2 regions of the Rhizobium sp. BK049 genome follow, and region 1 is predicted to be linked to the other one. Evidence: predicted binding sites of a transcription regulator. Region 1 holds the regulator's gene; the other holds the start of a gene.

Region 1 (5,268 bases):
ACTTGAAATTCGATTCATCCGGATTCCCGCGACTCTTGTCACGGAGTCAGCCTCACACTAGGTTAAAGTTCAATTACTAGACTGCATGCGGCGGAACTAGTCACCAAAATTGATCAAGCGTTTCTTGTTTCGGAGGCTTCCGGGACAACGGTGAGGGATTCTGCCATCACCAACGCAAAAGGTGGAGACAGGGCATGAACTGGACAGACGAGCGGGTCGAGAAACTCAAGAAGCTTTGGGCCGAAGGACTGAGCGCCAGCCAGATTGCTGCGCAGCTTGGCGGCGTCAGCCGAAACGCCGTTATCGGCAAGGTGCACAGGCTCAGCCTTCCCGGCCGCGCCAAGGCCGGCGGCACGGCCACCGCGGCGCGCACGCCGAAGCGCCAGACATCCGCGCCCCGCGCGCCGAATTACGCCTCCCGGATCACCACCCGCACCGTGACCCGTCAACAGGGCGCAACGATGCTGAAGGAAGAGATCGAGGTCGATGCCGTCGAGGAAATGGAATATGTGCCGGCCGGCAATGTGGTCGTGCCGATTTCTCGCCGCCTCGGCCTGACGGAGCTCACCGAACGCACCTGCAAATGGCCGGTCGGCGACCCGCTCAAGGAAGATTTCCATTTCTGCGGCTGCGAGTCCCCCGACAATTCGCCCTATTGCAGCTATCATCAGAAGCTTGCCTATCAGCCGATCAACGAAAGGCGCCGGGCCGCGGCACGGGTCAGCTGAGAAGGCGACATCGCCGGACATAAAAAACGGGCCGAGCGGCCCGTTTTTTTATTCGAGCGGGGAAGTGACCTTTGCGTTTAGCAACCAAGCCAACCCCACACTCCGTCATCCCGGGGCTTGGAGGAGAAGTGGTGCCTGGACAGATAAGCCACGCCAGTGCGATGAAGCTGGTTCTGCAGCGGCGATGGCGCGACGGCTCTGCAGCGGCGATGGATCGGCGGCAAAAACGGGTGCTACAGGTTGCACCACCGGCGCGTTTGGCGAGAGCGCCAACCACGCGCTCCGTCATCCCAGGGCTTGACCCGGCTTGACCCTGGGATCCACAACCAAGCACTCGGCTTCCATAATTTCCCTGCTGTTGGATGCATCCCTGTTCCCGCAGCGCCGGCCGCATGGATCCCAGGGTCAAGCCAGGTCAAGCCCTGGGATGACGGAGGCGAGGTGATGCTGGGACAAGTCGGCTCTGCAGGCGCGATGGAAAGGTGGAGCCGAGACGCATAAGCCTCGCCGGCGCAATGACGCTGGCGACGAAGCGGCTGCGATCGACGACGGCAAGGGGGGCCTCACAAGCCGTACTGCCGTGCGTTTGGCGGGAACGCCCACCCCACACACTCCCTCAGCCTCAGGCTTCCATCGAATAACCCGCGCCGCGGACGGTGCGGATGACGTCCTGCATGTTGGAGAAGTTCAGCGCCTTGCGCAGGCGGCCGACATGGACGTCGACGGTTCGTTCGTCGACATAGATGTCGTGGCCCCAGACGCCGTCGAGCAGCTGCGAGCGGGAAAAGACCCGGCCCGGCGACGACATCAGGAATTCCAGCAGGCGGAATTCGGTCGGGCCGAGGCGGACTTCGCGGCTCTTGCGGTGGACGCGATGGGTTTCGCGGTCGAGCTCGATATCGCCGCATTTCAGCACCGAGGACAGCACCTCGGGGCGGGCACGGCGCAGCATCGCCTTGACGCGGGCGACGAGTTCGGGGGTCGAGAAGGGCTTGACGACATAATCGTCGGCGCCGGTGGACAGTCCGCGCACACGCTCGCTCTCCTCGCCGCGCGCCGTGAGCATGATGATCGGCAGTCGCTCGGTTTCCGGCCGCATGCGCAGGCGCCGGCAGAGTTCGATGCCGGAGACGCCGGGCAGCATCCAGTCGAGGATGAGCAGGTCGGGCGTGCGCTCCTGAAGCCTAATTTCGGCCTCGTCGCCGCGCAGGATGGTATCGACCTCGAAGCCTTCGGCTTCGAGATTATAGCGAAGGAGCACGCTGAGCGCTTCCTCGTCTTCAACAACTGCGACTCTCGGGATCATGCGTGTCCGTCTCCTCGCGCACAAGCCTTAAACTGGGGGTATAAGCAGGCGTCCTGCGCAAATTCAGAAATTGGCTGCGACCTCTTTGCGCGCCCCGAACGGGCGCGCACGCAATCTTGGAAGGATTATTCCGTCGCGGCGCCGACGGTGTTGGCGCTGTCATCCTTCGGGCGATCGCCTTCCGGCTGGGCGCCTGTTGCCATGTAGTAGATCGTCTCGGCGATGTTGGTGGCATGGTCGCCGATGCGCTCGATGTTCTTGGCGCAGAAGAGCAGATGCGTGCAGCTCGTGATGTTGCGCGGATCTTCCATCATGTAGGTCAAGAGCTCGCGGAACAGCGAGGTGTACATGGCGTCGATCTCGTTGTCGCGTTCGCGGATGGCGGTCGCCTTGTCGGCAGCGCGTGTCGTATAGACGTCGAGCACTTCCTTGAGCTGGACAAGCGCCAGCTCGGAGAGATGCTCGAGGCCGCGGGCGAGCTTGCGGGGCACGCCGGTGCTCTGCACGGCGATGACGCGCTTGGCGGTGTTCTTGCCGAGGTCGCCGACGCGTTCGAGATCGGCGGCGATGCGGATCGAACCCATGATTTCGCGCAGGTCCGCCGCCATCGGCTGACGGCGGGCGATGGTGACGATCGCCTTGTCGCCGATTTCGCGCTCGGTATGATCGAGGATCACGTCGTCGGAGATGACCTTCTGCGCCAGCGCGGTATCGCCGTTGACTAGCGCCCGGACGGATTCGGCGACCATCTGTTCGGCCAGGCCGCCCATTTCGGAAATCCGCCTGGAAAGGAACTTCAGATCATCATCATAGGCAGAATAAATATGTGTCGATGCCATGGGGCTTTGTCCTCGAATAAGGGGAAGGCTTCGGATGGCCGTGATCAGCCGAAGCGACCCATGATGTAGTCCTGGGTACGGGGATCGTCCGGATTGGTGAACATCTTGTCGGTGTCGTTCTCCTCGACAAGATTGCCGAGGTGGAACATGGCGGTGCGCTGCGAGACGCGCGCGGCCTGCTGCATGGAGTGGGTGACGATGACGATCGTGTAGTTTTCGCGGAGCTCGTGGATCAGTTCTTCGACCTTGGCGGTGGCGATCGGGTCAAGGGCCGAGCAGGGCTCGTCCATCAGGATGACTTCCGGGCTGACGGCAACGGCGCGGGCAATGCACAGGCGCTGCTGCTGACCGCCGGAGAGGCCCGTGCCGGATTCGTGCACGCGGTCCTTGACCTCGTTCCAGAGCCCGGCGCGCTGCAGGCTGCTCTCGACGATCTGGTCGAGATCGGCCTTCGACTTGGCGAGACCGTGGATGCGGGGGCCGTAGGAGACGTTTTCATAGATCGACTTCGGGAACGGGTTCGGCTTCTGGAAAACCATGCCGACGCGGGCGCGAAGTTCGACGACGTCGATATCCGGATCATAGATATCGTCGCTGTCGAGCGTGATCTTGCCGGTAACGCGGCACCCCTCGATCGTGTCGTTCATGCGGTTCAGGCTTCGCAGGAAGGTCGACTTGCCGCAGCCCGAGGGGCCGATCAGGGCGGTTACGGTGTTTTCGCGGATGTTCAGGTTCACGTCGAAAAGCGCGCGCTTCTCGCCGTAGTATACGGAGACATCCTCTCCGATCATTTTATACGGGACGTTGCTCATCTTCTGATCCAGCGCCTTTTCAACTGCAGCTTCCGTCAGCATGTTCATGATGTTTGACTCCGTTTACCAGCGGCGCTCGAAGCGACGACGCAAGAGGATGGCGCCCATGTTCATGACGACCAGGAACAGGAGCAGGACGATGATGGCACCCGAAGTACGCTCCACGAAGGCACGTTCGGCCTCGTTCGCCCACATATAGACCTGCACGGGCAAGGCCGTCGAGGGCTCGAGCGGTGTCGCGGGCGCGTTGGCGACGAAGGCGACCATGCCGATCAAGAGCAGCGGCGCGGTTTCGCCGAGCGCGTGCGCCAGGCCGATGATCGTGCCGGTGAGGATGCCGGGCATGGCGAGCGGCAGGACATGGTGGAACACCATCTGCATTTTCGAGGCGCCGAGGCCGAGAGCTGCAGCGCGGATCGAGGGCGGCACGGCGCGCAGGGCCGCGCGGGTGGCGATGATGATCGTCGGCAGGGTCATCAGCGTCAGCACCAGGCCGCCCACCAGAGAAGCCGAGCGCGGCAGGCCGATGAAGTTGATGAAGACGGAAAGGCCGAGAAGACCGTAGACGATCGACGGGACGGCTGCGAGGTTGTTGATGTTGACCTCGATCAGGTCCGTCAGCCTGTTCTTCGGCGCAAACTCCTCGAGATAGATCGAGGCGGCGACGCCGATCGGCAGCGACAGAACCAGCACGATCAGCATCAGGTAGAGCGAGCCGATGAGGGCCACGCCGAGACCGGCGGCCTCCGGACGGCTGGAATTGCCGTTGACGAAGAGGCCGGTGTTGAACTGCTTCTGAAGAGCGCCGCTCGCCTTCAGTTGGTTCATCCAGTTGACCTGCTTGTCGTTGACCTTGCGGTTCTTCTCATCGACGGAAAGATCGATCTGGCCCTTGTTGGCGCTATCGATATTGGCATCGGCGAGCAAGGTGACATTGACCGTCTTGCCGATGATCGAGGGATCGGCGACGACCAGATCGCGCAGCTGGATCGGCGCGCTCTTGGAGAGCATGGCGGTTGCATCGCGCACATCCGGACGGCTCGATGCATTGATGTTCAGCTGCTTGACGATGGCGTCGCGCAGCAGAACCGGATAGTTCGCGGCAATCAGCACCGAAGGATCGGTCGCCCGCTTGCTGTTCGGATCGATCGTCTTTTCGGCGAATTCGATCGGCAGGGTGATCGTCGTCTGCTGGAAGGCGGTGTAGCCTTTGCCGATCACCGTCCATAGCAGGACGAAGAGGAAGATAAGGCCGAAGGCGATGGCGGCGATACCGTAGGCCTGGAACCGGCGCTCGGCGGCATAGCGGCGCTTGATGCCGATATCACGGCGGGCCGGCGCTTTGGAAACGGTGGCACCGATGGCGGGAGAAACAATAATCGTCATTCGTACTGCTCCCGGTATTTGCGCACGATGTAGAGCGCATAGATGTTGAGGCAAAGCGTGATGCAGAACAGCGTGATGCCGAGCGCGAAGGCAACCAGCGTCTGCGGCGAGGTGAACTCAAGGTCGCCCGTCAGCTGGTTGACGATCTTGACGGTCACCGTGGTCATCGGCTCGAAAGGGTTGATCTGAATGCGGGC
Region 2 (5,268 bases), on a different contig from region 1:
TCGGCCATGTCGGCGGCGCCGCCGGCCGCGTGCCGACGGAGGCCACGGCATTTCCGCAGCGCAGTTCGCATTTCGTCATGAATGTCCATGCACGCTGGCGGGAAACCGAGATGGACGGAAACTGCATCGGCTGGGCGCGCGAACTTTTCGAGGCAACCAAGCCGCATGCTGTGGGCACTGCCTACATCAACTTCATGCCTGAGGACGAGACCGACCGGGTCGAAATGGCCTACGGGGCTAATTATGCGCGCCTTTCGGAAATCAAACTGCGCTACGATCCGAACAATTTGTTCCGGATGAATCAGAATGTGAAGCCGATGGCGGCGGTGCGAGCTGCTTGAAGACCCCCCCCAAACCGCTCCCCACAAGGGTCCCTTGTGGGGAGCGGTTTACCCACCACGCTTCGGCGTCATCGTCACGTCAGCGCCATAGGCATCGCGCAGCTTGTTCTCCTGTCCCGGCTGCCGGTCGGCGGCCTGGTGCAGCGGTATCGTGTCGTAGCCCTGCAAACGCGTTCCCTCGATCAGCGTAACGTCGGAATTCCCAGGATTGTCGGAGCGCTCGAACCAGTCGACGGAGTGGTGCAGGAAATTCATTTCGACCGCCCGGTTGGTGACCCCGTGGCCGACGATCGCGACGTTGTGGTCGCCGTTTTCGGCCTCGCGCATGACGGTCTGAAGGAAGAGACGCACCCGCTGCGCCACGTCCGCCCGGCTTTCGCCGTCCGGCGGCCGCGCATAGAACTTGCCGCTATTGTTGCGCAGCCTCGCCCATTTTTCGAACTCCTCGGGGAATTTCTGCTTCTGCTCGGCAAGGTCGTAGATTTCGGTGAAGAGGCCGAAATCCTGCTCGCGCAGAAGATAATCTTCCCTGACATCGCCGACGAAGTTTTCCGGAAGCGCTTCGAGTAGCGCATCCTTGCTCTGGCGCGTGCGCAGAAACGGCGAATACCAGATATGCAGCTTCTGGAATCCCTGGCTCGGCAGCCCTTTGAGGTACGAAGCGATGACAGCGCCTGCCTCAGCCGCCTGGCGATAGCCCCATTCAGTCAGCGGCACATTATGATCGCCGAATTGGCGGTAGGCCTGTTCGTTGATGTTGCCGAGGGATTCGCCGTGGCGAACGAGAAAGAGACGCATCGGCCATCCCGCTTTGTCGGACATGGAATCGTTGTCATCATGAACGCGCTCGATCGGCAGGGCAATATTGCCGGCCGAAAAGGGCGTAGCGTCTGGTCGCCGCTTGCCCCCAATCCGCTTGGCCGTCGATATTGTTCACTCGGTTCCAGATCGAGAAGCGAGAGGGCGTCTTCCGGGCTATCAGCGGCCCTGGAAGATCTTGATGAGTTTTGGCGTAAACCGGTGAGCCTTGATGTCGAGCAGATCCTGATACGTAGCGCGACCGGAGATCGCGGCCGTCAGATATCGCTGGCAGGCGATCCTCGGAGCGTCATTGTCGGAGACGTTTGTCACGATCCCCGCGGCGCGCCGCGCATTTGCATCGAAATCCTTTGTGCACACTTTGACGAACTCGTTTCTCGCTCTCGCGCTGCCTTGCAGCAGCGTGACTGTCGCATCATAGTCCTGCTGCGTCGGTGCACAGCCGGCAAGCAGTGCAATAGAAATCATTATTGTCGCGGTTCGGGCGCGCATCATCAATATCCCCAGGTTACGCCTTGATCGGCAGCTGCTGTTAATTTGATTCTCGGCATGCGGGAAAGATCCAGGACCTCGCGGCAAGAAATTATGCTAATCGGATTTCCGATATCGCTATTGCGGGCTTCGATGGGATCTGCGTTTACCATCAGACGGAACGGCGGGTTTGCAGGGCTTTTCCCCAGCTTGTCATCTTCCTGAAACACGAGTCTGGTTTTGGAAGGCTAGATGAAAGATGGGGCACGAGCACTGTTCGTGACAGACATGATGGAACCCAGACATTTCCGCACGCTCTTCATTTCCGATGTGCATCTCGGCTCGAAGGCCGCGAAGGCTGATTTCCTGCTAGATTTCCTGCGCTACCACGAAGCCGATACGATCGTGCTCGTCGGCGACATCGTCGACGGCTGGCGCCTGAAGCGCAGCTGGTACTGGCCGCAGGTCTGCAACGACGTCGTCCAGAAACTGCTGCGCAAGGCGCGCAAGGGCACGCGCGTTGTCTACATTCCCGGCAATCACGACGAATTCCTGCGCGACTTCCCGGGCATGCATTTCGGCGGCATCGAGGTCGTCGAGCGCATGATGCATGACGGCGCGGACGGCAAGAAATACCTGATCCTGCACGGCGACGAGTTCGACGTCGTTGTCCGCAACGCCCGCCTGCTCGCCTATCTCGGTGACTGGGCCTATGATACGGCAATCCGCATCAACATCCTGCTCGCCGCCGTCCGCCGTCGCCTTGGCATGCCCTATTGGTCGTTTTCCGCCTGGGCGAAGCTGCAAGTCAAGCATGCGGTCAATTTCATCGGCGAGTTCGAACGCGTCGTGGCTGAAGAGGCGCGCAAGAGCGGAGCCGACGGGGTGATCTGCGGCCACATCCACCACGCCGTCATCCAGGAGATGGACGGCATCCGCTACATCAACACCGGCGACTGGGTGGAAAGCTGCACAGCGGTTGCAGAGCATGAGGACGGCACGTTCGAACTGATCACCTGGCGAGCGCTTGCTAGCGCAGTGCCGGCGCTTACCGCAGTCGAGCGTCTCGAAGAGGCGGAACTCGCCGCGCAGGCAGCGTGATTTTACAGCCGTCGCAGTCGCGGCGGCTCGCCAGCAATTTAGCCGTTACCGCGAGGTAACAGGCCCAATTTATTTTCTAAAACGTTTCCGGACGGCTATTTCTCGCAATGGTCGCCCCCCGGGGTGGTGTGTTAGGAAAACATCTAGTTTCCTTCAGGTCCACCGATGATTCCCGCTCAACATTCTCCGGGTGAGGGAGCGCCGCCGCGCTTCCGGCTGCTCAGCGCGCTGTCCTATTGCGCGCCGCTGCTCGTCAATGGCGTCGTGCTGCCATTTTTCCCGGTCTGGCTGCAAACCCATAGTTTCAGTAACCGTGAAATCGGTATTATTCTCGCCATACCGATGGTGGTTCGAGTCCTGGTAGCACCTGTCGTCGCCATGATCGCCGACCGCATGAAGGAGCGCGCCACCGTGCTGCTCTGGTCGGGTGGCCTGTCGCTGCTGACGGCGATCGCGCTTTACTGGACGACCAGCTTTTGGCCGGTGACAATCGTCTTCGCGCTGCAGGGCGCCACCTTTGCGCCCTATGTGCCCGTGGTCGAATCGATCGTCATTTCAGGCGTGCGCCGCTGGGGGCTCGATTATGGGTCGATGCGCGTATGGGGCTCGATCGCTTTCATCGTCTCGACGCTCCTCGGCGGTCAGCTGATCGGCCGGGGGGGCGGCGGCATGGTGCTCGTCGTCATGGTGTTCGGCTTCACGATGACGGTGGCGATGGCGATCTTCTGTCCGCGGATCGGGCCCACACGGCGGCGCGGCCAGCCGATCGACCTGCCGGCCGCCACCGGCAGCGGGTTGCGCGAACCACATTTGCTGCTGCTCCTGATCGGAGTTGCCATCCAGCAGTCGAGCCACGCGGTGCTCAATGCTTTTTCCTCGATTTATTGGCATCAGCTCGGCTTTTCCGGCACCGAGGTCGGCTTGCTCTGGAGCGCCGGCGTTGCTTCGGAGGTGACGGTGTTCTTTCTATCGAAGCGTCTCAATCGGCGCTTCAATGCCTGGACATTGATCCGCTTCGGCTGCGCCATCAGCGTCTGCCGCTGGATCCTGTTTCCCATGAATGCCGGCTTTGCCGGCTTCTTCCTGCTGCAATGTTTCCACGGCTTCACCTATGCCTTCGTGCATACCGGCGTGCAGCGGAGAATCGTGGCGACGGTGCAGGAAACGCAGGAGGCCTCGGCGCAGGGCGCCTATTTCTTCTATGTCGGCATGGCGATGGGGTTGATGACCATCGCTTCGGGCTACCTCTACGCCTGGCTCGGCCTTGTCAGCTATTACGTCATGGCGCTCGTCGCGCTTTCCGGCCTCGGGCTGGTCATCTCAGCCTACTATCTTCAGCCCCAGAGGGTGCTTTCCGGCGGAAAGACCAGGGAAGCGGCGTAGCGCAGGCCGGGTTGGCGGTCGCGGGCAAGCAGCAGCGGGCCGTCGAGATCGACGAAATCGGCATCCTGCGCGAGCAGCACGGCTGGCGCCATGGCAAGCGAAGTGCCGACCATGCAGCCGATCATGATCGAAAAGCCGAGCCTCTCCGCTTCGGCCTTCATCGCCAAGGCCTCGGTGAGGCCGCCTGTCTTGTCGAGCTTGATATTGATCGCATCATAACGGTCGGCAAGGCTTGCGAGGTCTCCGGTGTGATGCACACTCTCGTCGGCGCAGACGAGCAGCGGGCGGCGGATTTCGGCAAGCAGCGCATCGCTGCCTGCCGGCAACGGTTGCTCGACGAGGGCGACGCCCGCCTCCGCGGCGATCTGCAGATGACGTTCCAGCACCGCCTCCGGCCAGCCCTCATTGGCGTCGAGAATGATCGCAGCATCGGGTGCGGCCGCGCGGACTGCGCGGATGCGGCTTTCATCGTCACCGGTTCCCACCTTGACCTTGAGCAGAGCGCGACCGGCATGTTCGCGCGCCTGCGCGGCCATCATTTCCGGCTCGCCGAGCGAGATGGTGTAGGCTGTCGTGAGCGGTTTGAGCGCCGTGAGGCCGAGGCGGGCGGCGACCGTTTGGCCCGTCCGTTTTGCTTCGAGATCCCAGAGAGCGCAATCCACGGCGTTGCGTGCGGCACCCGGCGGCATCGCCGACAAGAGGTCGTCGCGCGAAATGCCGGATTCGATCAGCGGGCGCGCTGCCTCGATCTGGGCCAAGACGCTCTCCATGGTCTCGCCGTAGCGGCGGTAGGGCACGCATTCGCCGTGCCCTTGCGCGCCTTCTTCCGTGACTTCGCAGCTAATGACCTCGGCCTTAGTCTTTGCGCCGCGCGAGATGGTGAAGGTCCCGACAATCGGAAAGGAATTCATCTGGATATCAAGGGTGCGCGGCATTATTGCTATCCTGCGAGCATGGAAATTGGACGTTGCTTCTGTATATTGACGCGCCGGCGGCGATCCGCTTCGCGAGTCGGCAATGTCGCTGTAAGCCTTGAAAGACACAAGTATCTTGAACGCCGAGAATCGCAACGCCGCCTCACTGCAAGTGGACGACCGGCCAGATGGTTCGGGGCAGCATGTTCGTCTCAGCGGCAATTGGCGCAGCGCCTATG

What was found. The regulator PhoB, encoded in region 1, activates phosphate uptake and scavenging genes when phosphate is short. The targets are predictions, from matches to a motif close to TGTCATNNANCTGTCAT.
Region 2: the regulator PhoB is predicted to act here: its motif matches at 1,843-1,859, upstream of FHT70_RS08220 (UDP-2,3-diacylglucosamine diphosphatase).

What each region holds. Positions count from the first base shown of each region.
Region 1 covers NZ_JACHYV010000033.1:53,196-58,463, forward strand. Annotated here, with positions in the region: gene FHT70_RS26825 (GcrA family cell cycle regulator) at 195-728, shown strand; gene phoB (phosphate regulon transcriptional regulator PhoB) at 1,351-2,034, opposite strand; gene phoU (phosphate signaling complex protein PhoU) at 2,160-2,873, opposite strand; gene pstB (phosphate ABC transporter ATP-binding protein PstB) at 2,918-3,733, opposite strand; gene pstA (phosphate ABC transporter permease PstA) at 3,749-5,071, opposite strand; gene pstC (phosphate ABC transporter permease subunit PstC) at 5,068-5,268, opposite strand, start outside.
Region 2 covers NZ_JACHYV010000006.1:57,435-62,702, forward strand. Annotated here, with positions in the region: gene FHT70_RS08205 (FAD-binding oxidoreductase) at 1-341, shown strand, start outside; gene FHT70_RS08210 (phosphoglycerate mutase family protein) at 390-1,139, opposite strand; gene FHT70_RS08215 (hypothetical protein) at 1,320-1,652, opposite strand; gene FHT70_RS08220 (UDP-2,3-diacylglucosamine diphosphatase) at 1,920-2,732, shown strand; gene FHT70_RS08225 (MFS transporter) at 2,898-4,115, shown strand; gene dgcA (N-acetyl-D-Glu racemase DgcA) at 4,067-5,050, opposite strand; gene FHT70_RS08235 (MlaE family lipid ABC transporter permease subunit) at 5,148-5,268, shown strand, end outside.